4 regions of the Kiloniella antarctica genome follow, and region 1 is predicted to be linked to each of the others. Evidence: riboswitches for the same ligand, from Rfam matches in the RefSeq annotation. Region 1 holds a riboswitch; each other region holds the start of a gene.
The links. A riboswitch is a leader RNA that binds a small molecule or an ion and turns the genes downstream of it on or off. The one in region 1 is predicted to bind cobalamin.
Positions count from the first base shown of each region.

Region 2: it holds a riboswitch for cobalamin, as region 1 does, so the genes downstream of both, ACFSKO_RS18770 (CbtB domain-containing protein) here and ACFSKO_RS01210 (hypothetical protein) in region 1, are expected to answer to the same signal.
Region 3: it holds a riboswitch for cobalamin, as region 1 does, so the genes downstream of both, bluB (5,6-dimethylbenzimidazole synthase) here and ACFSKO_RS01210 (hypothetical protein) in region 1, are expected to answer to the same signal.
Region 4: it holds a riboswitch for cobalamin, as region 1 does, so the genes downstream of both, ACFSKO_RS09975 (ABC transporter ATP-binding protein) here and ACFSKO_RS01210 (hypothetical protein) in region 1, are expected to answer to the same signal.

Region 1 is NZ_JBHUII010000001.1:250,493-257,995, reverse strand. It holds gene ACFSKO_RS01225 (response regulator transcription factor) at 1-352, shown strand, start outside; gene ACFSKO_RS01220 (sensor histidine kinase) at 372-1,931, shown strand; gene ACFSKO_RS01215 (MATE family efflux transporter) at 1,969-3,273, opposite strand; gene ACFSKO_RS01210 (hypothetical protein) at 3,490-3,831, opposite strand; cobalamin riboswitch at 3,868-4,072, opposite strand; gene ACFSKO_RS01205 (transglycosylase SLT domain-containing protein) at 4,202-5,086, opposite strand; gene ACFSKO_RS01200 (hypothetical protein) at 5,204-5,377, opposite strand; gene ACFSKO_RS01195 (N-formylglutamate amidohydrolase) at 5,766-6,713, opposite strand; gene ACFSKO_RS01190 (response regulator) at 6,898-7,266, shown strand; tRNA gene ACFSKO_RS01185 (tRNA-Val) at 7,407-7,481, shown strand.
Region 2 is NZ_JBHUII010000013.1:30,072-37,574, forward strand. It holds gene ACFSKO_RS18755 (cupredoxin domain-containing protein) at 148-729, opposite strand; gene ACFSKO_RS18760 (hypothetical protein) at 857-1,192, opposite strand; gene ACFSKO_RS18765 (CbtA family protein) at 1,994-2,752, opposite strand; gene ACFSKO_RS18770 (CbtB domain-containing protein) at 2,789-2,974, opposite strand; cobalamin riboswitch at 3,015-3,229, opposite strand; gene ACFSKO_RS18775 (c-type cytochrome) at 3,726-4,184, shown strand; gene ACFSKO_RS18780 (flagellar basal body-associated FliL family protein) at 4,337-4,849, shown strand; gene ACFSKO_RS18785 (heavy metal translocating P-type ATPase) at 4,925-7,381, opposite strand.
Region 3 is NZ_JBHUII010000004.1:395,825-403,327, reverse strand. It holds gene ACFSKO_RS08875 (ATP-binding protein) at 1-25, opposite strand, end outside; gene ACFSKO_RS08870 (hypothetical protein) at 363-545, shown strand; gene ACFSKO_RS08865 (hypothetical protein) at 749-1,078, shown strand; gene ACFSKO_RS08860 (tetratricopeptide repeat protein) at 1,266-1,985, shown strand; gene ACFSKO_RS08855 (hypothetical protein) at 2,404-3,357, shown strand; gene bluB (5,6-dimethylbenzimidazole synthase) at 3,444-4,268, opposite strand; cobalamin riboswitch at 4,313-4,515, opposite strand; gene ACFSKO_RS08845 (NAD(P)-dependent oxidoreductase) at 4,629-5,519, opposite strand; gene ACFSKO_RS08840 (LysE family translocator) at 5,643-6,281, opposite strand; gene ACFSKO_RS08835 (DNA helicase) at 6,452-7,171, opposite strand; gene ACFSKO_RS08830 (helix-turn-helix transcriptional regulator) at 7,389-7,503, opposite strand, start outside.
Region 4 is NZ_JBHUII010000004.1:616,349-623,851, forward strand. It holds gene ACFSKO_RS09965 (FecCD family ABC transporter permease) at 153-1,307, opposite strand; gene ACFSKO_RS09970 (ABC transporter substrate-binding protein) at 1,308-2,273, opposite strand; gene ACFSKO_RS09975 (ABC transporter ATP-binding protein) at 2,315-3,088, opposite strand; cobalamin riboswitch at 3,391-3,609, opposite strand; gene arsB (ACR3 family arsenite efflux transporter) at 3,827-4,843, opposite strand; gene mtgA (monofunctional biosynthetic peptidoglycan transglycosylase) at 5,136-5,801, opposite strand; gene ACFSKO_RS09990 (substrate-binding periplasmic protein) at 6,073-6,879, shown strand; gene ACFSKO_RS09995 (cupin domain-containing protein) at 7,061-7,503, opposite strand, start outside.

The sequences.
Region 1 (7,503 bases):
AACGGGACATCCATCGTCCACAAGAGTGGGGGATCTTGAGATCCGTGAAGACATTATGCGGGCTTATTGGAAGGGCGAGCAGCTTGACTTGACCTTAACTGAGTTTGCGATTGTTTGTTTCCTGGCAACAGGTATTGGTAATGACGTTAGCTACAGACAAATATATGACCTCGTACATGGCAAAGACTTTGTCGCAGGATATGGAACGGATGGCTATAAGGCGAATGTCCGGTCCTTTATAAAGCGGATAAGAAAGAAGTTCCGGGAAATCGATGAAGGCTTCGAGCATATCGAAAATTACCCTGGTTTTGGTTACCGCTGGCGGAACGATGGACCGTCTGGAACGGCCTGATTAGCCAGGAAGTTATAACGTGAAAACTCAAAGTACTGTGACAGTTGGCAACGAATACAAGGCAAGGCGATCCCGTGTTAATCGGGCGGTACACTCTCTTATTGCCAAATTCGTTATCATGGTACTGGTTTTCTTTGCAGTGCCTGCTCTATTGTATCAAGAATTTCGCCAAGCAGATCTTGATCGTCAAAATATCGTTTTAACGGCGGTGAGAGAGCAAGGACGTTTGATGGCTGAAAGCCTTCGTCCTACGTTAGAACGGGCAGACCCCTCTTCTCTTTTAGAGTTACCTGAGGAAATTGAACGTATTGCGACCAAGGGAAACGGTATTAAAGTTCTCTTCCGACCTGTGGGCGAAGAGGGGGTTCAGGGGGTTTTCTTTGTCGCTTCTGAGCCGAGACTTTCTCCTGATGAACTGAGAAAAGAAAGACAAGCACTGGTCGAGCAAGGTGTATTCGATAACCTTACAGCCAGTTGTTTAATTGAACGTCCGATGGCGATCCGCCACCTTCGTCCCAGTGGGGTCGAAGAGCTCCTAACATCGATGACGGCAATTCAGACCGATGCAGGTTGTTGGGCCGTTATTGCGACGCAATCTGCTCAGGTCTTTCTTGGTTCTTCGATCGGACAGCCCTATTGGAAAACTCTCGAGGTCCAGATCGCTTCTGCAATTTATCTTGGGATGGCATTTATTCTGGCAATCCTTGTCTTTACAGTGTGGCGAGATTTGTCTCGTTTTCGTGATCTCGCCCGCGGTATTCGAGAGGGTCGTATTGGGAAAAGTAGTTTTATGGTCGGAAATAAGGTTCCGGAGCTTGAACCCGTAGCCTATGAATTTGACCGTATGACGCATACATTACGGGAATCATCTGACTCAATCCGCAGGGCTGCTGAAGATAACGCCCATGCGTTTAAAACACCTCTTGCGATTATACGCCAAGCTCTGGAACCATTAAATAAAACCGTTGAGCCAGAAAATAAACGAGCACAACGTGCGTTACAAGTTGTCGAGGAAGCTCTTGATCGCTTGGAGAATTTAGTTTCTACAGCCCGACACCTTGAACATACTTCGGCAGAACTACTCGACCCACCTCGTGAAAATATTGGCCTTTCTGCTTTGTTACTTCGTATGTTAGAGGCCTACAATGTGAGTTTCTCTGAGCAAGGAGTGATTCTTCAAAGTTCTATCGATCATGAAATTTCCGTGTTGGCTGGCGAAGATATGCTTGAGACGATCTTGGAAAATATCATTGATAATGCATTGGAAGTTTCTCCGCGGGGAACAACGGTGACGGTCGAATTGATCAACGGCAAGAAAACCGCAGAACTTGCTGTGCGGGACCGTGGGCCTGGTGTCCCGGAAAGCGAGCTGGAGCGGATATTTGAGCGTTATGTGTCTTATCGTCCGCGCAAATCCAATCAAGATCTCGACGAAACGGCCAGTAGTAATAACCATATGGGGATTGGGCTCTGGATTGTCCGACGGAATGTCGAGGCGATTGGAGGCTATGTCCGTGCTGAAAACCGACAGGACGGGGGGCTATCCATCATTGTCTCTCTTCCACAAAACACCGATTAAAACTCTCTTCAAGAAGTAGGGGGGAGTTGATCGTGAATTATCCAATAGATCGAGCAAGTGCAGGGTAATACCTCAATAAAGTAAGTCCACGGGCCGCCATATAAATTGACATCGAGAACCAGAGACCGTGATTTCCCCATAAAGGTACGAAAATCCAACAGCTACCTAAGAATATAATCAAGCATTGGATCATTGCATTCCTAAGCTCTTTGGTTTGTGTCGTGCCTATGAATATGCCATCAAGTTGAAAACTTGTGACACTAATCATAGGCATTAAAATGACCCATGGTAGATAGTTATGGGCAATTTCTTTTACACTGTTGATATCGGTAAATAGGCCAATAATCATTGATCCTGAAAGATAGAAAATCAGAGAAAAAACGACCGAGGTAAGTAAGGCCATAAAGCTGCTGGCTTTTACGACATTTCGAAATTCGGTGTTGTCTTTTTTACCTTTGGCATAGCCCGTCGTTATTTCTGCCGCATGTGCAAAGCCATCCAGCCCATAAGCAGAAAAATACATGAATTGCATTAGAATTGCATTTGCAGCAAGTGTGCTGTCACCAAGATTAGCTCCAACACGTGTGAAGTAGGCAAAAGAGAAGATCAGACATAATGTTCGGATAAATATGTCGCGGTTTACCGTAAAGAGGGACCGAATATGGGATGCTTCAAGTACATTTCCCCACTTTATTTTTTGTTCGAGAAAATGAGAACGTTTCAGGATGAACCAAATTCCGGCAATGAGGCCAACAGCTTCTGCAATAACAGTGGCCAGCGCCACGCCCTCCACACCCCAACCAAGCTCAATAACAAAAAGTAAATCCAAGAGGATATTTACAGTATTGATTAGAACTTGAAGCAGGAAAGTTAAGCGTGGCTCCCCTTTTCCAATCAACCACCCAATAACGGCATAGTTTGCGAGGGTTACCGGAGCACTCCATATCCGTATGTAGCTGTAATCAAGGGATAGAGTACGAACTTGCTCGCTTCCGTCAATCAAATCAACACATAGCTTTAATAGGGGGGCTTGGAAAAGTATCAGCAGACAGCCAAGCATAATCGAGAGTACAAGCGGACGCAGTAACGAGGCCTGTTGCTCGTCTTTGTTTTCGGCACCAAAGGATTGAGCTGTAAAGCCAACAGTACCCATTTTAAGAAACCCGAAACCCCAAAATAAGAAGCTGAAAATTGTGCTCCCCACTGCGACACCACCAATATAAGCCGGATCAGGGAGATGACCCATCACGGCAGTGTCGACAGCCCCTAATAGAGGGACCGTCAGATTAGAGATGATAAGGGGGGTCGCAAGAACAAGAATGCGTTTGTATTGATCGGTCAAAAAAGCCTGCTGTGTCGATTGACAATAAAAAAGACGTCATGATTAGAAAAGGTCAGCCCCTTTATATGAAAACACAAGCCAACCTTTTCTATTTATCAGTAAAATCTTATTTTAAACAAGCTTATTGGCAGAGAGAAAAAGGAGGACAAAAAGACTCTTTAGATTAGACACAGTATGTGTTCGCCAAAGGTCGCGGTGTCTGCCTTCGTCTTTTTTTCAGTTGTGATATCTACGTTGGGATCTGGTCTTCCGTCGACAATTCGACAGGCGGGATTGGGGATACTCTGCTGTTTGTTTTAAAAATCCAAGGGTTTTGATCGCTCCTTCATTGGATTTTACTGCGAGATCCTCGTATTTATCCAGCAAGCGTTTGGCGGCTGATGCTGGATCAAGCTCGTTTGGGAGACTCAAAATCCAAGCCAGGATAGCGTCTTCGGCAGGCGTACGTTTGCAGCTGTCGATCATTACCATTTGATGGATAATCGACTTGGGGTCGTCATTGAGTTTTGTATGTGAAAATGTTTCAGTATGACCGATATCAGTCGTAAGAGTCGACATTGTACTATCTCCTCCGGTGCACCCCGCCCGGGTTAATGGTTGAACAATGCGATGGCAGGTCTCCTGGCTCATGGATCATCAACTTTTGTCTAATCCTTCCCGATCTCCTTGTTGAGATCAGTGGGCAACATGACAAAGTCTAACCACTTACAGTTGCGGGGGCAGCTTTGGACTCAATCCTTTCGGACGTCACCAAATTCCCTTTTCATCCCACAGGGGGAACCTCGCGATTTAGGAAACGTTACTTGAGGAATGGGGCGAGTGTCAATTGGTGGAGAGTGTTTGATCGGTAAATTAGAGAAGAAAGCCTCATCCGTTTAAGAAAGTGTCGCATATGTCATATTTGCTCTACTTGGTTTCAAATCGGACGTTAGGATTCTTGTTTCTTGATAGTGTAAAATAGTCGTGTCGCGATAGAGCGATTATCCAATGATTGTTTAGGAGTATCCGCAATAATCATTTGTGTCGGTGTCGGTGTCGGTGTCGATACATTTTTGGTGATGTTGTTGTCCGCGGGGGTGTTTTTAGTAATATTTTTCTTTCGTGGGCTCGATTTGGGCACGTTTTTGATAAGCTTGGGATCAGCCTCAACCTTGATATGTGTTACAGAAATGGCGCCGGGCTGTCTGGCCTTAATGGCGGCTTGCTTTATCGCCTTTTTTTCTAAGGCCGCAATTCGCATTTCTTTATTAAGACGATGTTTTTCATCCCTCCAAGCTTTAAGAACTTTGCGCCTGTAGGGAGTGCTAAATTCTTGGTTATATGAATGATAGCGTCCAACAGCAGAAGTCCATGATGGAGATTTTTTACGTAAATCAATGAGAAATTGAGCAGCATAGGCAACGTTTGTCTGTGGGTCGAAGGCGGCCTCTAAATTAGAAAAAGCTTTGGCGTGATGATGAAGGTTAACTTGCATACAACCAACGTCGATGTTCCTTACGCCCTTGGCCTTGAGCTTGCGCACCTCATTGATTGCAGCTTCTTTTGAGTGGAGATATCTGCCTTTCCCCTCTGCCATTACAGTCCAGGGCCAGGCAACTCTTGCCCCCTTTTTCTTGTCCCATTTTCCTGATTCGACCAAAGAAATCGCGCGGAGAAGGTGAAGCGGAATGGTTTTCTGCATTTCTGTTTTTGTTATAATGCCAGCACAGATGTCGCTATTACCTTTGATCTCTTGGGATAAGGCGTGCTGGCCCGTTAAAACGGTGGCCAAAAGACTTGCACTGAAAAATAAAACTAAATTACGGGGTACCATATTACTTCTCCTCTCCCCTCCTTCTCAGCAAGATATATGCCAGTATATATCTTGCTGTTGATCAAGCATCTTTATGATAGTCACTCTTGTTAGCTTGGCAGTGGATTTTTTGAGTTCTTAATCTGTTTGGATTGGCAACATTCTTGGGAGAATTTCCCAATGTGCCTTTGGGAACCGCCGGGTAACACGGCCTATATAATTTTTGGCTTCGTCTTCTTTGAATGCCAAAATTTTTATAGGTTCTTCATTTTTACGAATAAGAAAGTCTTGACGGTGCTCTGAGTGTAACATTCTCTCCTCCTTAGCTGAGGTCAAAATTTTGACGGGAAGTTCTGTACCTTCTTTAACAGTGCAAATATAAGGCCAGCGAGTTTGGAGAATCGGTTAACTATTGATTGCTATAGAAGTAAGGTGGGGAAGGTTTTTGCAGATAATTTCTCGATGGTATGATGCTTTAAGTGTTGAAATATTTAGTAATTATAAAATCTTAATATAAGTATTAAACGGACCCGTCGACGTCATTTTATCCTATACTCAGAGAGGGTGTTTTTTGGGAGGGCTTTGGTAATTAATCTTTGAGGGGGTCACTATATTTTGAAAGAACATTAATAGATCGGGCAAAATCTGCCATGCATGTCGTTTAATAAGGATCTTTATATCTAACCTTATTGGGCGCGATTTAATAGTCGAGAGAATTTACGTCTATGGTTCCGACCTTTAATACGATCTGCTCCATGAGAGATCGGATATCGTCTATCTCCGGGCGTCGTTCAATAGCTTCTTCGTTCATATATAAATGTCTGGAGATTTCAATTTGAAGACAGTTTATTCCCAAAGATGGCTCACCATAGTGTTGGGTTATAAAGCCGCCAGGATAGGGGGTATTGTTTAGCACCCGATAGTCTTTAGCCTTGAGAATAGATTCAACAGTTTTACCGATGATGCTTGAACTGGACTTTCCAAATCTGTCTCCAAGTACAAAATCGACTTTGGCGGGCCTTGGGTTATTTTTTGTCGCTTGGGTTGAGAGGATGGGCATGGAGTGACAATCGATGAGGATGCAAAAGCCAAACTTTCGTTTCGTTGTATCAACGAGTTGCCGTAAAACTTGATGGTAGGGCCAGTAAAATTTTTCTATCCGCTCTTTTGCTTCTGCAAAAGTGAGTTTGTCTTTATAGATTAGGGTATCGCTTGTCACGTTTCGCGCAATTGTACCTAGCCCAACGGCAACTCTTGGTGAGTTGGTATTGACGTAACTTGGAAGTTCGTCCTCAAACATATGAGGATCGAGTTCAAATGGTTCTCTGTTTGCATCAACAAAAGCCCGAGGAAATAATGCACAAAGCAGTGGTGCTCCAAGTTTGGGAGCATTTTGAAAAAGCTCATCTACGAAACTATCCTCGGAGCGTCTTAGATTATGGCTATCAAGCCGTGAGCCTTCGATGAAAGACGTTGGATAATTGTTTCCACTGTGGGGGGAGGAGAGAACAACCGGCAAAGTCTGTTCTTGGGGAAGGTGCAGGCGATAAGATTCGGTTTCATTTACGACACCAATACCCAGATCCGTTGTTGTCGGTGTGGGGAGAGTCGGTTGCTTATTTCCCATCTCGTTCATATCAAAAGTCATAAGTTCTCTGCCAAGGTACGTCGTTTATTCTTATGCATCGATGTTCTTAGCTTCAATCCAAGTCTCTCATCTAAATTTTGTAATTTTGTGCTTATGATTAAAGGTTACTATAGTCTGTAGAATAACCCAATAAGGGACTGTGGGATTTTGAATAAACATTTATGTTTTATAAAGTTGGTACGCAATGGCAGATATTCTACTTGCGGAAGATGATGATAATCTGAGGTATTATCTGCAGCGTGCGTTAGAGCGTGCTGGGCATAAGGTTGTCGCAGCAGCAAATGGTCTTGAAGCCGAAGAAACTCTCTCCTTTCATCGTTTTGATCTGGTTTTGACAGATGTTGTGATGCCAGAAAAAGGCGGGATTGATCTCGCGAAGGCTGCGCGTCAGTTTCATCCTGATATCAGAGTGATGTTCATCACAGGATTTTCTGGAGTGGTTCTTAGTGAAGCTGAGGGGATGTTTGGAGAAGCAACTCTATTGTCGAAGCCTTTTCATCTTAAAGAACTGGTGATTCAAGTTGAAAAGGTTTTGGCGAGTTCCAGGCGATAGTTTAAATTAAAACTTACCTGATGAAATGGGCAATAGATAATAAGATGTAACTATTGTTGAAAACTTCCTTTAAACACTTGTCAAACATCTAACAGTTTGATACTTCCCTTTCCACCGAGAGAGGTAACTCGTCGGGTACAGGGCGCATAGCTCAGCGGTAGAGCACTTCGGTGACATCGAAGGGGTCGTAGGTTCAAACCCTACTGCGCCCACCATGAAAACCTCAAGGGAAACCTT
Region 2 (7,503 bases), on a different contig from region 1:
ATCGATTATCTTTTTCAAGACTATCTTAGACATATATATTCGTTATTTTTGAATGCTGTTTTTCATAAATTCTTTAGGCACTGAGTTGCATTAAATCAAAAACACCTCAGTGCCAAATCTCAAGAATTTTTACAGAGAAAACAAAAATTAAGGATGAGAAGTTCCATTTTCTGCATGGTCTTTATCGCCAACATTTATTTCCCCGACCATACCACTCTCATAATGTCCAGGGACATTACAGGCAAATTCAAGCTCGGCAGATTCAGGAAATCTCCAAATAATTTCGGCAGATTCACCAGGCTCTAATAGAACTGAATTTGGATCATCATGGCTCATCGCTTCGCCATCTCCCATTTTCATATCACGGTTAATTTTATCAACTTCCAACATGCCATGATCAATCATCATCATCATTTCTTTCTGATGTTCTTCATGCATTGCAGCCGTACCTATATTAAACTCATGTACGAACTCGCCAGAATTCGAAATTAGAAATCGTACGGTTTGGTTTTTATCTACTGTAATCTTTTCAGGTGTGAAAAAATTATCTTCAAGGTTAACTTCAATTGTCCTAGTTACTTGAGAGACATCCCCAGCTTTTCCAATTGTAGGTTGCTCTGAACTTCCGTGCCCAGCACCAGCCATAGCAAAAGAAGTTAATCCTATTGAAAGAATAAATCCGGTGAGAGAAGAAAGAAAGGCCTGACGGCTTGTTAAAGTATATTTCATCTGCAACTCCAGCAGTAATAGTATGATAAATTGATTTTTTGAGAAGTGGTGGGCGACAACGTCAAAACCTGTGATTTTGATAATTTTGACACTAAATATCGTGTCGAATGAAGCCGACCCGTTGGAGTTACAGGTACCGTGGTGGACGAAGGTCCACTGTTGGAGCTTGAGCAAGTAAAGACAAACTTTCGGTCAAGCTCCAAAGCGTGTACTGAAAGAAATTTACTCTTTTTTGATCTAATATAAGAGGAAATAATGTGTTCGAAGAACTACAATGAAATATCTGTTGGCAATCATCAGTAGAGTTCTGTGTATCAGAATTTTGTGAAATAGTGTTAAGAGTATCTTGAGAAGCCACCTCATGATGACTAGCATCGCCGTCATGATTAAAAGCACCAACTTCCACAACAGAAGCAGATAGTACTAAAATCAACATTATCATGGTGCGAAAAGTTCTAAACATTAATTTTACATAAGGTCAGACATTAAATTGGTCAAGATTTTTTTTCATATACCTATGATTTTCTTAAAATAGTAGATTTTTATATAAATTATATTTGAGTTACCTCCTCATTGAATAGTAAAATTACTATATAAATTACATTAGGTTTGTTAATTTTTTAAGAATTTTTCAATGAAATAAAAAGAATATCTGAAACAAGTAAAACATTTGAAGATCTATAGAACAGGAATGTCAGGTTCCTTTTATCAGTAGAATATGAGTAATGCGGTATGTCTTGCGTAATGAGCTTTTCGCAAATGATTTTGATCTTTGATCTAAATTCAGGCCCTAGATTCCCAGCAATAAATGCCAAAGGAATTGCTTTGTAATAATAACTTTCCGAATTAGATTTATGAAAGCATTCGTCTGATTTTTTTAGGAAAATCTTAAATTTAAGTGTAACAATACAAGGTGAGTTCTTATCTCTATCTTCACTTGAATAAGCAAAATTATTTTTTTCTATAGCTTTGCATGACCCATTGTTTATCCAATGCTCCAACCCAAAATCAGGGAGAGCTTTTAATATATTTATTGGTTCCATCAAATTCGTGATTTTGTCTTTGCTAACCGTTCGCCATATGACTTGAAGATAGGAGTTCATAATACACTTAATCTGTTTTCTTACGTTAAGAAATCATTTATTTTTTAGTTTTTACTGGAAAATACAAAGGACAATAAAATTCTGTGTCTTCAAAGAGAAGACCCCACCCAAAAAGGGCGAGATCTTCTCTAAAATGAGGGCTTTCACACCAAAGTTTTAGGTTACTTTGCAACATCCCCGGAATGTTTCCACAAAGCTCCAGAGGTCCACCCAAGAATAACCCAGAATATGGCGCTCACCACAATCGAAGCTGCAACAAATTGCCCTGCAAGTTCAGGCGGAGCATTCCCACCTATTTCTGTGGGTTGTGGAGCCCCGATAACATGGGGCAGGATAATTAAGAGAAGCCCAAGTAAATAGATCGGAGTCTTACTGCCAAAAATCATTACCCACAACCCCACACCGGTTGCAACAGACGTTGCTATCCACCAAGTTTGGCGAAGTGATAGGTCTGCGGCCATACTGCCAGGGACTTCAGGAGGAAGCCCTAGAGAAGGTGCCAAGGTAAAAACAGCAAAACCAGCCAAACCCCAAATTACACCACGCCGACCGGAAAGTTTCTCCCCGGAAAAGGTGAAACAAGCAACAAGAATAGCGGCAAAGCCAACGCCCGTCAGTATATTAGCCAATGAGGTAAAGAACGTACGCTCAAGCCTATTGTTAGGTCCCCATTCTTCCTGACCATCTTCTGAATCTGTATCGGCCAGATATATCTGGCCTTGAGTATCGCTGTGCACATTGGCCTTTTTTACCCCCCCTTGAGTAGCATCTTGTAAAAGAGTGTGGTGATTTTCTCCACTGTTTTCGTACTCTTCTGCATATAGGATAATTGGTGTTGTGGTGAATTCGTGTACAACAGACACAAGTATTCCTGCCACCAATCCGGCAATGATTGCCGTTGACATTATTCTTTTCAACATATCGATCTCGCTAACGGATATTTCTCCGTTTCAAAATTAATGGCAGGGAAATGCGTAAGAATGGCGAGTGTCATGTGCGGCATTGTGTAGACTTGCTGATTGGGCAAAGCCAACTCCATATACCATAAATATGCCAAACATCATTGCAACAGCAGCAGCCATAACAGCATTAGTGCGAGATTGTGAAACAACAGAAGACGCTGAATTTATTGATAAGTTCATAATTTTCTCCATGTACCGTTAACACCCGTCGGTAAGGTAACGTTGATAAGATCGACTGGTAGGTCTCCTGGCTTCCGGATCTTTATGGCAAGCTCCTTCCCAGCCTTGCGGCCAGTGGGTTTAACTTGCAATTCCCCGTATACAGTTGCGGGCGCAGCTACGGTTAAAAGTTCCCTGATGGGTAAACTCCTCCGTATTCCCTATTAACCCCCAGATATTTAACCTTTATGGGGGACCAGATACATATAAATATATATATCCCAAACTACTCATTTTTTGAAGTATTCGTCTACTTTTTTCTTATTATCACTAAGATAATACGCATTATACTCCGCTTATTTTTGTGTTATTGACAGAAAATAGAGTGATTTGAGCATAAATATAAAATATAGCTTGAGGACTGTACATGGTCACAACGGATCGAGGCGTAAGAATAATATCATTGGTGGTCTCTGTTCAAGCTGCCAGTATGCTGTGCGCAGCATTTATCAGACCCATTTCTCTTTGATATAATGGAATTTCTCTGGACCAAATAGAGACACAAAAGAGTGCTGGAACCACTTAAAGAAGACGTGATAAATCGTTACGTAGAGGCAACTTGCGAGGGGTATACCCAAAACCAAATTTCACCTTGATCCAGCTCAACAACAGGCACCTTTAATCCATGCTACTTTACACTAGAAATTCCCGGCAACAGGTAAAAGAAAACCTAATGTTGATATTTACAGATTACACTTATTAAACGAATACAATGAAATATAAAATTTTTGAAGAGTTTAAGAATATGAAAGTGAAAAACAAATACCAAATTATTTTTGTACTCGGATTTGTGGTACTGGTAGGAGGAGTTTTTGCTAATAACATAATTGAAAATATGTCTGATTCGGAAGGAATAAAAGTTCCTGAATTTTCTGTTATAGCCCAAAAAGGAAAAATTGCTTTCAATAACAGTTGTGCACAGTGTCACGGAAGCAATGGATCGGGAACAAGTAATGGCCCTCCGTTAATCCATAATATTTATAATCCAGGTCATCATGGCGATCAATCGTTCATACTGGCATCAAAGAACGGAGTACGACAGCATCACTGGAAATTTGGTAACATGCCGCCTCAGCGGCAAGTCCAGCTGGTAGACGTCCAAAACATCATCCGCTATATTCGTGAAATTCAAGAAGAGAATGGGATACTCTATCAGAAGCATACCATGTAAGAGAATATTCTAAAGGTAGAAACTTGATTGAAAATTTAGTCAAAATTATACAGGTATTAATGCTTTCGGATTAAAATATATTAAGATCTGAAATTTTTGTGCCCATATAATTTCAGACATTCTTATTCCAATCGAGATCGAAAGACTATCTTATGGCTGATGATACGACCAGTGAAGAAGAATTAGAAGTCGAGGCCCGACCTAAAGGTGGATTATCTGGTAAGAAGCTTGTCTTGTTCGTTGCCTTACCCATTCTAATTCTTGCTGCTGCTGCTGCAGGGGCATATTTCACAGGTATGTTTGCACCAAAAGAAGCTGTGGAAGAAGAAATTGTCGAGGAAGTTGTACCTGTAATTGGCCCTGCTGTATTTTATGAAATTCCTGGATTTTTAATAAATTTGATTCCCTCTGGAAATAGAGATCATTTTTTAAAAATCACGATTAGTTTGGAATTAGAACAACAGACGGATATTCCTTTAGTTGAAGTCGTCATGCCAAGAATAGTTGATAATTTTCAAGTGTATTTAAGAGAACTTCGAATTGATGATTTAAGTGGAACAGCTGGTATCCAACGGCTACGTGAAGAGCTGTTGATAAGGGCGAATTCAGCAACTACACCTATTAAAATCAAAGACGTGCTATTCAAAGAAATGTTAGTTCATTAATTATAAGGGATGCACTCGTAACGCTGTTCACAAGGCTACGAGTGCATCCCTTATCTATAATTTACTGAGGCTGCTTTATTCTAACAAAACAGGTTTCACCCAACGTAGTCGGAGCGCGTTCGAGAGTACAAATATACTGGACAATGCCATCGCTCCTGCAGCCAACGCGGGAGAGAGCATTGTTCCATTGATTGGGTAGAAAACTCCTGCAGCTACTGGTATTAAAATGGTGTTATAACCAAATGCCCAAAAGAGATTTTGACGGATATTTCTCATTGTATGTTTACTAATATCAAATGCGTTGACAACACCTCTCAGATCTCCAGACATTAATACAACATCAGCAGACTCAATGGCGATGTCAGTACCTGTGCCAATGGCAATTCCGACATCTGCAGTTGCAAGAGCAGGAGCGTCGTTGATCCCGTCTCCTACAAAAGCGAGTGTAACTAAATCACTTTTCATGTCTTTTAAAGCAGCAACTTTACCTTCAGGTAGTACCTCAGCAATAACATGATCTATCCCGAGTTCTCTAGCGATTGCTTCGGCGGTACCTTTGTTGTCGCCTGTAATCATGGCAACCTTTAGTCCCAGATTATGTAAAGCCTGAATGGCAGAAGGGGTACTTTCTTTGATAGGGTCAGCAACAGCAAATATGGCAGCCGCTTGACCATCGATTGCAGCATAAAGAGGGGTTTTTGCTTTCTTACCCAAAGCTTGTCCGATTGCTTTAAGATCACCCAAATCAATGCCTTCTCGTAGCATAAACCTATCCGCGCCAATAAGGACTGACTTTCCTTCGACAACGGCTTGAACTCCATAGCCTGTGACTGAAGAAAAGTTTTCCACAGATGGCATGGTAAGTTCTTTTTTCTCTGCAGCACGAACGATTGCTTCTGCTATTGGGTGCTCAGATTTTTTTTCCACTGCTGCGATGAGACGTAAGACTTTTTGTTCCGAAAAACCATTTGCGGTTTCAATATCAGTTAATTCTGGTTTACCTTCTGTTAACGTACCTGTTTTGTCGACAGCAACAATGGTCGTTTTTTGAAGTGTTTGCAAAGCATCACCCTTGCGAAATAAAACGCCCATCTCAGCAGCCCGTCCAGTGCCCACCATGATTGATGTCGGGGTTGCAAGTCCCATCGCGCAAGGGCAAGCAATAATTAGAACAGCAACTCCTGCGACTAAAGCGAAGCTAAGGGCCGGATCAGGCCCCCAAACTAGCCAGGAAAGTACAGTTAGGAATGCTATCGAAATCACAGCAGGTACAAACCAGGATGTAACCTTATCAACCATGCCCTGAATAGGTAGCTTTGTACCTTGCGCTTCTTCAACCATCTTAATTATTTGAGCCAGCATGGTATCTTTACCAACTTTGGTAGCCTTGAAAGTTAAGGCGCCTGTTCCATTTACCGTTCCGCCAACAACAACTGAGCCGCCTTTTTTTTCAACAGGTATAGGTTCCCCAGTTATCATGCTTTCATCAACATAAGAATTTCCGGTTATAACCGCTCCATCAACTGCTATCTTTTCACCAGGACGAACGTGAATAATATCCCCAGTAACAATCTCTTCGATACTTAATTGTAAAGTGTCGCCATTTCGCTCAACGCGCGCTGTTTTGGCTTGTAGATTAATGAGCTTACGAATTGCAGCGCCAGTTCGCCCCTTGGCACGGGCCTCTAAATAACGCCCCAACAGGATGAGTACAACAATGACAGCCGCCGCTTCGTAATAGACATTGGCTGTTCCTTGGGGCAATAGATCAGGGGTAAAAGTCGCAACCAGTGAAAATCCATAAGCAGCAGACGTACCAAGAGCCACAAGTGAATTCATATCAGGAGCACCTTTAAAAAGTGCGGGAAACCCTTTGGTGTAAAAGCGTAACCCAGGGCCGAGAAGAATTATTGTAGTAAGGGTAAATTGGATTAAATGGTTTATAAGTAAATCAATAGACTGGCTAAGCCATTCATGTAAGCCAGGGATGACATGCCCGCCCATTTCAATCAGGAATACTGGGAAAGCCAAACAAGCGGCAAAAAGGGTTATTCGGCCAAGCCGCGAAATCTCTTGGGCTTTGCGCTCTTCATCGCTTTTAGTGTCTGCCAATCCAATTTTTGCTGGATACCCTGACTGAGTTACAATCTTAGCAATATTATCTACAGAAACAATACTTGGTATATATTGCACTTGAGCCGTTTCTGTCGCCAAATTTACCGATGCATTAAGAATACCGTTTTCAGCGCTTAAGGCTTTTTCTATGCGCCCAACGCATGAAGCGCAGCTCATCCCACTAATTTGCAAGGTGATTTGCTTACTTGAGGCAGGATAACCTGAGTGATTAAGTGCAGTAGTGAGGGCATTAATATCGGCTGGAGGCGAGTAAGTCACATGAGCCGTTTCTGTTGCCAAATTAACTGACGCACTGCTAACACCAAGAACTGATGTTAGAGCTTTTTCTGCATTATTTACACAAGAGGCACACGACATACCTTCAATTCGAAATGATATTTTTTGCTGAATACTCAATATTTTTACCCCATTTGGTATGTTGTTAACTTATTTATAGGGTTTCCTGTAACTGGAAGGTCAAGCCATCAATTTTGCGGCATAGGCTTGACCTTCCAGTTACAGTAGCACTTACAATATTG
Region 3 (7,503 bases), on a different contig from region 1:
AGAAATATCTCAGGAGCCTGAACACAGCGAACGATCCCAATATTGTTAAAGTCAAAAATGCTTATGAAAATTTAATCATGGCTAATTCAATCGTTTGACCCTCATCAAATGCCATTCTTAATCGATACGCTATCATAGGTAGTGGTGGTTAATTGTCTCTTAAGTTTATTGTTAATGTCCCTTTCAGCGCTCTGCGAAAAACGGGCTATACCTAACCCTAGTGAGAACGGAATTAGGCCCTAAAACCTAATCACTGGTATTAATTCCTTAACCGAGAGTATTGCCCATATTTTGCCAAATTTTGATCTTAAATGGCACATTTCTTGTATGTATTTATGGTGCTAGAAGGAAAGGAATACAGGATGTTTAAAATAACGTTTTTCCTTATTTCAATGGTGAACGGTCAACAGGAAATGACTTTGGATGGCTCTGAGATCTATGTAGATTTTGAGAGTTGTAATGCTGCCGCTGCTTTTGTCGCGGAGAATTCACCCGCAGGCTATAGTACCATCTGGGAATGCAAAATCAGTTCGACGATCAAATAGCCTGTGAAAGGTATTGGTTGTTTCTGGTGTACCTGAGTTGTTGAAGAAGCCGTTTTGCTCTGATTGATAATTTAATTTTACCAAGTTGATTTTGCTAAATTGATTTTGCTAAATTGATTTTGAATGAGTTAAAACCTCCTGACACATAGCTGTCAGTAGGGGGGTGATAGAAGCATGGCTTTCTTTCATTTGGAACGCTATTTATGCAATTTGACACTGATTTGCTCTCTGAGCACAAAGAACTCTTTCTTCAAGCCCGCGCTTACCTGCTTTCGTTTCCGGATATTACCGAAATTAAAAAAGAGCGCATAACCACTTATATGAACGTACAGGGCGGTATCTGTCATATGCGTACCATGCCGTATGGTATCGACCTTGGTTTCCTCAAAGGCGCAAAGATGAAAGACGATCTGAACCTTCTCACTGGAAAAGGTAAAATCCTGCGGGTATTATCTCTAAAATCCATGAATAAAGACGTAATAAAATACTATATGGATCAAGCTGTTGATTTAAATATTATTACCAAAAATTGAATATTTATTCGTGCAAACTTGGTTGTGTAATCTCTTGTAATTTATTGCTTCTTCTTGATACTCTTCAACAATTTTAGAAGCCTGATTTGTTGAGCGGTGGGAACTAGCCTTTTCGTTAGCTTACTATAAACTTAAATAAATCAATGACTAATAGTAAAAGTGATTTGAGAAAATGCTAAGAGCTAAAATGAGCGATTATATCCGAGGTTTAACATTTATTTTCGTTTTAGCGTTTTTCTTGGCTCCAGCTGCACATGCTTCATCCCAAGACAATAAACAAAATATAACAAACTATAGTTTATTATGTGACGCAGGAGATACGCAGGCTTGCGTGAAATTGGCGACTCTTTATCTTGGCCGTGAGGGCCGTGGGAGCGTTGAGATAGATGAGACAAAAGCCGCTGAATTTTATGATCGGGCTTGCGCGGGAGATAATGCGGAAGGGTGCACTGGGCTTGGTAAGATGTATAGCGAAGGCCGAGGTGTCCAAGCGAATGATCAAAAGGCGGTGAGCTTCTTTAAGAAATCATGTGATCAGGGGTATCCCAAGGGCTGTTCTTCGCTTGGGTATATGCATTTCAAGGGGCGGGGCGTGGAAGAGGATGCTCTATTGGCTTTTGTTTTCGTGGGGCAAGGTTGTAAGGGGGGCGATGCCTACGGCTGTACCAATCTTGGTATGTTGTACGATAAAGGCCTTGGCGTAGTTGAAAATCAGGCCAGGGCTGTTGCTCATTACAAGAAGGGGTGTGATGGTGGCGATATTTCGGGGTGTACTCGTTTGGGGCTTATGTATCAAAACGGACGCGGTGTTGCTCAAGATAAAGTAAAAGCGGCTATACTCTTTACCAAAAGCTGTGACGGCGGGCAGGCGGATGCCTGTATGAAATTGGATACCCTCAAAAATTAAATAATTGGTGAGGGGGGAATTTTAGATATCGTAGTCTTTATTTTTGACCATCACTTTGATTCAGAAGAACATTAATTGTATTTCACTGTAAAGTATTTAAGATTTACGTCTTATTTAATTGAGTGTTTTGTCTAAATGTAACTTAAATACATGTGTTCATTTTGTGTTTAATGTAGATGTTCTTATGTTTCACGGTTTATTCACTTATTTATTATGGCTTAGTGGTTTTAATATTTGAATTGATATTAACGTACTTTGCCATCATTTGTATTTATTTGATGTAAGTGCTTTCGTGTTATTTATGAACGGTGAAATCGGTAATTTGTTTTATGAGGGATTTTCACCTCCATCCTTTTATATTGTGTTCATAGGTAATGGTCTTCCTGCCTTTTGTTAGGCGACTGGTATAGGATCTAATATGCATTACGATAGTGATAAACCCGTCTTTAATTCCAAATCGAAAGTAAGGGAGGTTAGCTCCCGGATATATGAGGTTGAACCTGTTGAGTCACGTGCTTTGGCCAATGATTTGGTTTCTTTTGACCTTTCAGTCGATAGCGTGGTGGCAACCGCAACGCTCGAATACGACAGCAGCCATCGCTTTGTTACGCTTTTTTGGGGCGACAGTGATGTGGGTGAAACGTTGGATATTCGTAAAATCAGAAACTCAAACCGGGTCGTCGGGGGTAATCCTCTGCCTGAAAATACGATCAGAGTTCAGCATGTTTACGACGTTCCCGCGCCGCCAAATCGTGGATCGAATTTTCTGTTTTATACCGTGTTACAAGATGGGGAAGGCCGACGAAGCTTTGGTCCAGCCCAGCAGATCAGTGTTATTCCGCGCTATGAGTTTATTTTAAGGCCTGTGATCTTGGAATTCAATTCGCATTTGGACGGTGCTTTGGAACAGGAAACTGAAATTTCAATCGACATGATCGCCGTTCATGCGGGGGAGCGTATTTTTCATAAGCATTGGGAACCGGATGTTGTGACAAATGGTAATCTTGGCCCTCTCCCAACCGAGGAAAGGTTCCCAGTGTTCTATAAGTTGACGGGCAGTCAGCTCAGACACGATATCCCATTGGATAGTGAAGATGGGATCGTTATTAATTTTGTCGCGAAAGAACGAGAGAATACGGCCAAAGACGCGTGGGAGTTTCTTGTGGATGTTTTTACCGCAGAATTTGATGACTCAGTTATCGCGGTTGATAACGGCCAAATACGCGGGTTTCATCCGATAAAAAACACGGGACCAAGACAAGAGAAACGTTATTTGGGTGTTCAGGATGGGTACTTTGAAGCAATCATGAATATAGAAATGAATTTGATTGTCCCGCTGGATCGTGCTCCGGGTCAGGTAGTTTCCGATTAGTATCGTGTTTTTAGTGGACTAATTTTGATATGAACACCCGACCCCAATATGTTTGTGGGGCCGGGTGCTTTTCTTAAAGCTGTTACTTATTTGCGGTATTGCCCATCTTCGATTGACCTTTGATTTTGTTCCAGGGTTTCGAGCAGGCTGGTGGCAAAGGGATCGTCAGCGGTTTTATCAAACTCTTCAAAGTTGACGACATCGGCCATGGGCAGTCGCGGTAACCATCCTGCCAATTGTAGTTCAGGTTTATCAAAGAACTCAGACACATATCCCAAACAGAGATAGGCCACAGGCGTCACTCGTTTGGGCAGTTTGAGGATTTGTTTTAATTTTTTCTGATCCAGAATACTAACCCATCCAACACCGACGCCTTCTGAGCGGGCGGCAAGCCAGAGGTTTTGTACAGCGCACACGGTACTATAGAGATCCATGGCCTTAATATGGGTGCGCCCGATCACGATAGGTCCGGTGCGGTCCTTGTCACAGGTGATACAGATATTAAGCGGAGATTCCTTGATCCCTTCGAGTTTGAGGTTTTTGTAAGTATCACGTTTTTCCCCCTCAAACATATCTGCGGCTTCGTCGTGGGCCTTTTTAAACAGATTATGTACCCGTTGTTTGGTCTCATCCTTTCGGATCAGAATGAAATTCCACGGCTGCATAAACCCGACAGAGGGCGCATAGTGGGCGGCGGTTAATATCCGGCTCAAGACTTCTTCGGGAACGGGTTTTGATGTAAACTGCCCGCGTACGTCACGCCGGGAAAAGATGGTTTGGTAAAGCGCGTCGCGTTCTGCTTCGCTAAAACTATGATCTGTAAAGGCAGGATTGTTATAGTTGGGGGTGGAAGCAGTATTGTTTTTGGTATGTATGTTTTCATTAAAAACTGTCTGGTCGCGCGTTTCCATTTCAGTCCCCTTAATGGAAAGTTAAAGCAGCGTTTGTCCACACGCTGCATAAGGCTCTCCAGGCCGGTCTTCTGACTTGGGTTCGCATCGGTCCTGTCCCTTCCCGGATCTCTATAAAACACCAGTGGGTAACTTACAGGACCAATCCCCCTTACAGCGTTGGGCACGTGACGGAATTCCACCGCCTTCCCGATTATCCTCGTCCAGTTTACAAACTTTTTGAGACACCTGAAGATATGATCAAAGCCGGAATTATGCCCCGGCAGTTTCTGTTTTTATCTTAAGGTAATGGGAAGCGTCCTTGAGCTTGATCAAGGATGGGGAGGGCCACCAATATAATTTTTGATCGGAAGGAAGTTTCTATCCTGCTTCCGGTAACCTTTTACGTAAAGCCTCAATCACTTTGGTTTCGGCAGACGCAGCATAACCATCGTCCATGGCAGCTTGGAAGGCGTTTAGTGTTGCTTTGCCTATTTCGGGATTGAGGCCAAGTTTTTGGGCGTATTTCAGACCGTAATCTGTGTCTTTCAGACGCCATTTCGTGGAAAACAGCACGTCTTTTTCGTGGGCGCCTTCGACCATTAGGGGAGCGTTGCGGGCCACTTGTGGGCTGCCACAGCCGCCTGAGGCTAAAGCCATGGCAACGAGGTTGAGGTCGAGACCAGCACGTTCGGCGGTAATCAAGCCTTCAGCGGCGGCGGCAATCTGAATTGATCCCATCAGATTTACGATAAGTTTATAAGCTGAGCCAGATCCTATCGGGCCAAAGTGGATCTGGTCCCTTGAAAGGGGCGTGAGCAAAGGCATGGCTTTGTTGATGGTTGATTGCGCGCCGCCTAGAAACAGGGTGAGGAGACCACTTGCGGCGGCTTCTGGAAGGCCGGTTACAGGACAGTCGAGGTAATCAAGTCCGGCTTCTTTTGCCTGCTCTGAGAGTTCCACAACCCAATCGTGGGACAGGGTTGAACACTCGATCGCAAGCGCTCCCGGTTTTAGATCTGCGGACAGAATACCACTTGTACCAGACCACAACGCGCGCGAGGCGACATCATCCCCAACCATAACAAAGATCGCATCGGCCCCGATCGCGGCTTCTGCGGGGCTTGATGCAAGGGTTGCTCCGCGTTCTATCAAAGGTTCGGCACGGGACGTGGTACGGTTATAGACATGGACATCGTGGCCCGCATCGATCAAGCGCCCGGCCATACCCGTGCCCATTAAACCCGTTCCAATAAATGCAATGCGTGCCATGTGACTGTTCCAAAATGATATTTTAAATCTGGTAGGAACGGTAAAAGACAAGCGCCGGCATTGAAAGATAAAAGTGGTTTCTTAGAGGTTGGTTAATGTCGGAATGCACCCGAGAGGCTGAATTTAGGATTTAGACGTCAGGATTTTATAGCTGGCAAAACAGAAAAAAGCCCCCAATCCAGCTTCAATCCACCTGCGGGCCTTTTGATAGGCGCCGACCATAGGTGCAGTTGAAAAGGCAATAGCGTAAGTCATGTGACCAAATATGGATATCAGGGTTGTGCCAAAAACGATGGAGCATCCAACCCAAAGCGGGGCAGAGGCATCAACAGCCAAAGACATCACAGCAACCCAGGTCAGGGCTGCCTTTGGATTTGTCATCTGGATCAACAAACCCCGGCGGTAATAAGCAGCTGGTCTGCCTGTAATGCCGAGATCAGTCGCAACAATTTTCTTGGTCGTGGTCGCAGATCGGAAAGACTTGAACGCCAGCCAGAGCAGATAAGTCGCACCAAAAATTTTGATGGCAAACATGACCGAGGCATAAAGGGACAACACAGTGGTAAAGCCCCAAAATGCCAGTAATCCCCAAAAGAAGGTTCCTGTGGCCACGCCAAGTGCAAGGGCTTTGCCTGACTTGCGCCCCACAGACATGGATGTCCCGATAACGGACATGATGTTCGGACCGGGGCTTAACATCCCAAGTGAAAAGGCACCGAAGGCAAGTAAAATACCTGGCAGGTATGAGGCGATTGGGTCCATGTGAGATTCCTAAAAGGCGTATTGTCTTACAAGGATTTAGCTTAACAACTCAGGATGTTCGATAAAGAACCAATCTTGAAAAGGATGAGGAGCCACTCAAGGGTATTCATAAGTTTTTTATTTTTTTCTGGTTTGGCCCCTCACTTTTACATGATCGCTTAGATTATGTGTCAGACAACAGTCTGAAATTGGATTTCTCCGTTATGTAAGAAACAGGTTTTGGTAAAGAGAGTTAAATCAATGGGGTTGGGCAAGCGGACATCCGAAATGTCAGGGTGTGATTTTCCGGATAGGTCATATGTACGGTCAATTTGTGTGATGAGTACGACAATCAATCCTGCTTTGCAGGCAAATGATTTCAGCTCTGATACCTGAGTGGAAAGTTTTGGGTTTTGTCGTTTTTGATCCAACAGTTGCAGGTAATCGATAACGATGACCGTCCCGCATGGTACAGACTGTAATTGATCAATAATATAGGGGGCACAGATATTGTCTGACGTATCCAATTTGAAATTATCTGCGAGGGTTGCAGGGTTCACATCAATTTCTTCAAGCCGATTTAAAACATCTTTCAGCGTGTATTCAAGCGTATAGAAGAAACCTTGCCGTCCGTCTTTTATGGCCGTGACAATAAGTTTTAACCCCGTCATTGTTTTACCTTGTCTAGGGCGTGCACCGAGCAGGACAAGGTCGCCGGGAGTTAAGCGACTGAGTAGTTCAAGTTCATTGCTGGAACGGCTTGCTGATACACGTGCTGCGAGTAAGCTCCAGCTTTGAAAGCCTTCTTTTTTTGCAATACAATCAAGTGCCAAATTTAAAGAGATATTTTCTTTGCGCGACAGTGATTTTGCGGAGCGTTTGAGTTGAAAGACAGGTGCCGATAATCTCATAAGAGAACCTCCTATTGCGAGCCGGGGGCACAATCCCTCCTTATGTGTGATGCTCGAACAGTGGGTTCTATGAGCTAACTTACACCCAGTATGTCGGATACTTTCCCAATCGGAGGGGGGAGGCACGGGTCATGCCTGTACCTGTAACGTACTTGAAGCTTTTTTCAAACGCAATATCTTGGATTTTTTTAAGAAATTATCATCCTTTAAATTATGATTATTCTGGCCGCGCCTGCTGCTTCTTTTGCTTGAGGTAGTTGTAGATCGTGGCGCGGCTGAGGCCGAGGACGCGGGAGGCGTAGGCGGTGGAGTTTTTGCCGCTAAAAGCGCCG
Region 4 (7,503 bases), on a different contig from region 1:
TAAGGATTTCATTTAAATTCTTTCCCACCTTGCGAGGAAAGCAAGCACAAAGTCCGTTTTCCAGTAAGGAGAAGCTCAAGCTTTGACATCCTGCCTTTTCAGCTTTTGTCCTATCCAAGTTGTCTTTCTTCTGGGTCATTAAGTTGAAAAACCTAAACCTTATTGCGCCGCCCCAACAGCCAGATAAAAAACAACCCGCCAATCAGTCCGGTAATAATGCCAATGGGAATATCGTCTGGCGCCATAATCGTCCGAGCAATAACATCCGACCAAATCAAAAATATCGCCCCAACTAGCGCTGAGGCCAGCAACACCCGCTTGTAATCACCGCCGACAAACATGCGGACAATGTGCGGGACCATCAATCCGACAAAGCCGATAATGCCTGAAAAAGCCACCATCACCCCTGTAATAAGCGCGCCGACAATAAAAATTGTCAGTCGAAAACGCGTCACGGGAATACCTAATGTAGAAGCCGTCTCATCCCCCACCGTCATTGCATTGAGATCACCGGATTTGAACCAGAAAAACAGACTGCAACCGATCAAGATAACCAACGGGTAAATAAGTTGAGACCACTGCGCCAGACCCAGCCCGCCAAGCATCCAGAATACAACTGTATGAGTGGCCCGAGGATCACCCAAAAAGATCAAGACATTGGCCGCAGCCATCACCACAAAAGAGACAGCAACCCCTGCCAAAATCAAACGATCCGATGAGGTTGCCGACGCCAACCTGGACACACCGAGAACCAAGGCCGACGCACCAAGCGCCCCAAGAAATGCCAACAAAGGCACGGTAAAAAGTCCAATAAATAACCCCGTGTGCAACAGAGCTAAAATAGCACCAAAAGCCCCACCTGATGAAATCCCAAGCAAGTGCGGGTCCGCCAGCGGATTGCGGGTTACGGCTTGTAAGGTCGCACCAACCAGCGCCAAACCAGCACCAACAAGTCCCGCCAAGATTGTACGAGGAAAACGAATTTCCCAAACGATGGCTTCCCGACCCGCAGACCAGGTTTGCTCAATGAATCCAGGGACAATCTTGTTTAAAAATATCCCCCAAACCGTTGGTATCGGGACCGAAATGGCCCCGACACTGATCGCAACGCAAATGGAGAATACCAAAAACATAACACCCACGACTAAAATGAGCGCAAATGATCGGCTTGGCTTTACCAGAGCTTTCACCACCAAGCTCTGTAACACGTGTGTTTTTTGGGAAGTCGTTCCTCGTCCTGTTCTTCGGCCAGTTCTGCGGGAAGCCTCATCTGGCAACAGAGGCCCCTCCATTTTGCTGATGCTCATTTACTTGCCCTGAAAAGCGGTTGCGAGTTTTTTCACGGCGTTGATGTTGCGGGGCCCTGGCGTTGCTTCGACGTATTCCAGCACCACAAAACGATCATTTTTAACGGCATCCATATCGGCAAAGGCTGGGTTATTTTTCATGAACTCAATTTTCTGTTCTGCAGTGACATTGCCATAATTCACGATAACAACCACTTCCGGGTTACGCTCGACAACCGCTTCCCAGCCGACCTTGGCCCAGCTTTTGTCAAAGTCATCCATGATATTGCGCCCGCCCGCAGCCTCGATCATCGCGGTTGGCATCGCATAACGCCCGGCAGTAAAGGGTTTTTCTTGACCACTATCATAAACAAACGCCCGAACCGGATGCTCTAGCACCTTCAATGTGGACTGGAAAGCTTCCAACTCGGCCTCATAACCTGCAACAAGGTCATTGGCCTTTTCTTCTACCCCAAAAATTTTACCAAGATTTAAGATATCATTGTACATATCCTGCATCGATACCTTTGGCTTGCCCCCGATATGAATACAGGATTCCGTGAGTTCGTACACCTTGATGCCAAAAGGATTGAGGCTCTCTGGCGTCACTTCACCACCAACCTTCATGCCATAGTTCCAGCCTGCAAAATAAAAATCCGCATCAGCCCCAACCAGAACTTCTTTCGATGGGTATTTTTCTGAAAGCTCCGGCAGTTCTGCTACGCCTTCACGCATTTTTTCATCCAGCGTTTTCCATCCGGAAATCCCGGTATAGCCCACCATTTTGTCCCGCAGGCCAAGAACCAGCATCATTTCAGTGAGATTTACATCATTGGAAACCGCCGACTTTGGCGCTGCGTCAAAAACAACTTCTCGATCACAGCTTTGTACACTCACAGGATAGTCGGCAGCACGGACAGCGGTTGTCGATAATGCCAGAACAAAGGCCGAGGCTGAAAGGCTCATACAGGATATATATTTACGCATGGGTATTCTCCAAAACAGGTCGCTAATAGCGAGCAAGATACTTAAAGGTGATAGGTAAAGTGGTTCTCACCACTGGGTTCCAGTCGCTCGATCCGGGCATTGACGTGAAAAGCACGGGTGATCAGTTCTTCGCTCAGCACCGTTTCGGGTGGACCGAAAGCCAGGCTGTGTCCCTTGGACAGGACCAACACGTCATCGGTGTATGTGTTGGCCAGATTGAGATCATGCAAAGAGGTAATAATCGTCAGCCCCAGGCCCCGGATCAGGGTCAGAACCTCCAGCTGGTGCCTAATATCAAGGTGATTGGTCGGCTCATCCAAAATGAGGATTTGGGGTTCTTGTGCCAATGCACGGGCAACCATGACTCGTTGCCTTTCGCCTCCTGAAAGCGTGCCAAATGATCGGTCAGCAAAGCCGCACAAATCGAGTTTAGACAGTGCTGATGTGACAATCTCGGCATCGCGTGCGCCATAGCCGGACAGGCCGCTGCGATGCGGCGTACGGCCAAGCGCAACAATTTCCCGCACATTGAGGGCAAAGTCTGTCGGTTGTTCCTGAAGGACAGCGGCTATGCGTTGCGCAGCAGCCTTGGCCCCCATGGCATGGATATCTTCACCATCAACCAGAACCTGCCCGGTTCGAGGACGGTAATAGCGATACAGCAACCGCAACAGGGTCGATTTTCCTGCACCATTGGCCCCAACGACGCCAAGTATGCGTCCGGCACCAACCTTAAAGCTGGTTTCATGCAGGATAACCTCGCGCCCGTTTGGCCCCCAGGACAGGTTACAGGCCTCTAAAGCCGTTTTATTCATGTAACAGGATTTCTTATCTAATTCACGACAAATAAATACGTAATGTTATAACATTACTATCCATATTTATCAACAAAGACAAGACCATCTCTGAAAAGAGTGTTGGCTCTCTATTCGCTGCGTCGTGCTAAAAGCTAGACGTGCAAACGTTTTACAAAATTTTGATAAGAGATATCGATATCGCGCAATCAGTTTCATGGCACCCTCCGTGCACGCACGAGGAGGATCGAAAACCGATGTGATGTGACGCAAAAGAGCCTGTCGCCATGTCTATCATCCTTTCCGAGGCACCCCGCCCGGTTTGAGTTAATAACACGATGGCAGGTCTCCTGACTTATGGATCAAAGCTTCTCTGAACCTTCCCGGATTTTAGTAATCCAGTGGTACTCTCAGAGCGGCTAACCACATACAGTTGCGGGGGCAGTCACGGAATTGGCACCTATGAGGTTACACCTTACCGTATTCCCTTTTCATCCCGGATTCAGCTTAGATATCCAGAAACCATCACGCAGATGGTGACAAAAAATATTATGAAACACAAGTGCAAAACCGACGGGTTTTAACCCTGCCATACCCAAATGCAATCAGAGAACTAACTTTCCGCTAAAACTGGTAAAAATCTGGCCTAATCTTTTAGCCAAACAAGAATATTCTGCCTAAAAGGGTTATCTAAATGCTGCAATTGTACTTTTAATGCCCATATATCGAAATATGCCGATATGCGGGCCAGTCTCACGCCTATTTAAACCAGTGTTGAGTTCGATTAATCAACGCAACCAGTGAAAGCATGACAGGAACTTCGACTAACACACCAACAACTGTGGCCAAAGCGGCACCAGAGTTTAGGCCAAAAAGCGAAATTGCAACGGCAACAGCTAATTCAAAGAAATTCGATGTACCAATAAGACAAGCAGGAGCCGCGATATTGTGCGGAAGCTTCATCCATTTGGCTGCAAGGTAGGCAATAATAAAAATTCCATACGTTTGTATCAACAAAGGTATGGCAATTAATCCAATAGTCTCTGGTTCCGAAATAATTGTATTTGCTTGAAACCCAAACAATAGAACAACGGTTGCGAGTAATCCGATAACTGACCAAGGTTTCAACCTTGCCAGAAAGTCATTTAAGGGTTGCTCATTATTACCTTTGTTCAAAATTTTGCGCGTAAACACACCTGCAATTAATGGCAACAACACGTAAAGAGCAACTGAGATTAATAATGTTTCCCACGGCACCTGAACGTCACTTATTCCAAGTAAAAATGCTGAAATAGGCGCAAACGCAAAAATCATAATCACGTCATTAACGGACACCTGAACCAAGGTATAATTAGGATCGCCTTTGGTTAGTTGCGACCAAACGAATACCATTGCCGTGCATGGCGCAACACCGAGTAAAATCATCCCCGAAATATATTCTTGTGCCGATGATGGATCGACCAAATCGGCAAATAAAATTTTGAAAAATAACCAACCTAATGCCGCCATCGTAAATGGCTTTACCAACCAATTAATCACAATGGTGAGCAGCAAGCCTTTAGGATTTCGGCCAACATCCTTTACGGCAGAGAAATCAATTTGCACCATCATTGGGTAAATCATCACCCAAATAAAAACAGCTACCACGATGTTGACGTGAGCAATTTCTAATCCAGCAACTTTTTGAAAAAGACTCGGTTGCCATAAACCCAATACGATTCCAACAACGATACAAAGGCCAACCCAAACGGACAAAAACCGCTCAAAAACACCCATTCTGTTTTACCTCAATCAGCATAAATATAATTTACAATAACGTGCTTTATTTCGACGGCTATTCATTTTTGCACTCAGAACAAGGCGTACATAAGTCCGTGGAATATTATTCGGTCAGCATTCTATCTGGTAAGATACAAAACAAAACCGCTGAAGTAATCTTGCTTTTAAAAACAATTTCACTCAAGGCTACTTTATTATAAAATCTCATAATTCTTATGTCTTAAATTCAGTATCCCGAGCAAAAATTGGCCAGAAAAATCTGGCTAAAATTATATTTTTAACAGGTAATTTAAAGGCAAGACCAAAGGGCCGCAGGAGCAACCCTGATATTTCCTGAAATACGGTTGGCAGCTTTTTGAACATTCTGACTTGGTCGCGCGGCATTTCGGTCCAAGGGATTGGGCAGAACGGCAGCAAGGCGCGCTGCTTGAGCACGTGTCAGTCCTTTTGCCGCGCGATTAAAGTGCGCTTGGGCTGCGGCCTCAGCCCCATAAATACCATCCCCAAATTCTGCGATGTTAAGATAGAGTTCCAAGATCCTTCGTTTGGGTAACAGTGTTTCCAACATCAGTGTCAGAGGGACTTCCAGTACTTTTCGAACTTTACTGCGAGAGGGCCAGAGAAACAGGTTCTTGCCAGTCTGCATCGAGATGGTACTCGCCCCCCGTGAAGCCGTCCCTGTATACAAAAGCTCATCCCAGACAATTCCCATTTGTTTCCAATCAAAGCCCGCGTGTTGGCAAAAACGTTGATCTTCAGAAACTAAAACCGCCTGTATAAGGTTTGGCGAAATATCTTCCAACGCGACAAAGTCATACTTCATGGGAGAACTTCTGATCAGCATGAGTGGCGTCGCCAGAGGCGGCAGTACCCGGTAGAGCAGGATCGTCGTCACGGGAAAGACCAGCCCGATCAACACACACGCCCAAATAAGCCGTCGAAAAAAGATCTTCATCTATTTATGTTTATCCATTGCGATGTCCCTAAGCGACCCAAAGACCTGTCGCCGATACGTGAAGTCAGGTGAGTTTATAGATCCCCATGCAAGGTACAAGAGCTCATGAAAAAGATGAGTTTTTCGCTATGGATTGATACACCCCTTGATAAGGTTAATACGATGACAACCTTGGAGAACAGCTAATTATAGCAGTGTTATTTTTCAAATTTTCCCAAAAATTAACTTATCAGTTTGTATAATGACCTGCACAAACGGCCTGGAGAAAATAATGAAAAAGCATGCGGTGTATATGCTTGCGGTAATCTTCATACTATTTACTTCTTTGTTTTCAGCTTCTTCTTTCTCTCAAGGTGATAAACTCATCGCTCACTGGCGCGACCGCCCGCCCTACATTTTCAAAGATAATAATGACCAAATCAAAGGCGTCATGGTTGAGCTACTTGAAGAAGCCGTTAAGCAATTAGGGTATGAGCTAGAATGGCAGGATGTTCCCTTTGCGCAGAGCCTTCAACAGGTAAAGAGAATGAAACCTGTCATTGTTCCTCGCGTACGAAAAACGGAGGAACGGGAAGCTTTCGTTAAATACCTTGGACCAATCGGTTATGCCAGAACACGCGTTTTATTTCTGGTACACAAAAGTGATAAGCACCTCCTCGGGAGCTATGAGGATCTCTATAAATATTTGATCGGTGTTAAACGCGGAACAACCTATAACGATAAGTTCGACAAAGACCCGAGAATTAAAAAAATAGTCAGTATCGATGACAAAAACATGGTTCAGATGTTCAAAGGCGGTCGGTTCAAAATAATGGCGATTGCAGATCTCGTTTCAATTCAAACAGCATTGAATAATGCTGGGATCGATGACTACGTCTTCGCGTCCTACATCATATACAACGAAGGCAGTGGCTATTATTTCGGCGTCCCGAAAACCTCTGAACTCGAAAAAGTGTATGATAACCTAAACGATATTCTGGCTGACATGATGGCAAAGGGAGAAACCAAGAAGTTTTTTGAGCGTTATGGCCTAGGAGACACCGTTTGGTTTGACGAAGATAATCTCGTTACGAATTAATTTGAAAAGTTAGGTTTTCGCTGCGGCTCCCGCTCCATTGATCTCACCACTAAAATTTGCCGTTTGATCAGGTGTCCCAAAATCCGGCGCGGGTATTATAAACAACCTAAATAGCAGTTTGTTTAACACCCGCGCTTTGCACAACAATCACGTTATTTTGTCAGGATAGAACGATGTCCTTTCAGGTGCTCGCTTCAGAAACAAGCCCTTCTTTTCCTATGGGCAAAGGGATATCATGATTAATGATACCAAATTCTTCAGACAGGCTCGGGCAGGCGGCTTCACGAAGTCCGCCGACGTCATCGGCCTTTTGATCCCTTTCCAAAACAGTCCCATCCGTGATGAACATCTCCTCAAGACCTGCTGGCGCAAGCAATATCACCATGTGTGCGGGGTTGTTTGTCTCATTTCTAAAGCCACGCATAGTTCCGACAGGACATGTAATAAACGTACCTGTAGGCGCAACGAACCGTTCTTTCTCAGAATAAAAAACCATTTCGCCCTTTGTTATAAGAAAAGCTTCTTCTTCCCGACTATGGGTATGAAAGGGTGCGCCCTTCCCCGGTTCCACCACACTTTCCAGCACCGCCAATTTGCCGTTTGTTTCCTGCCCAGTCGCTAAAT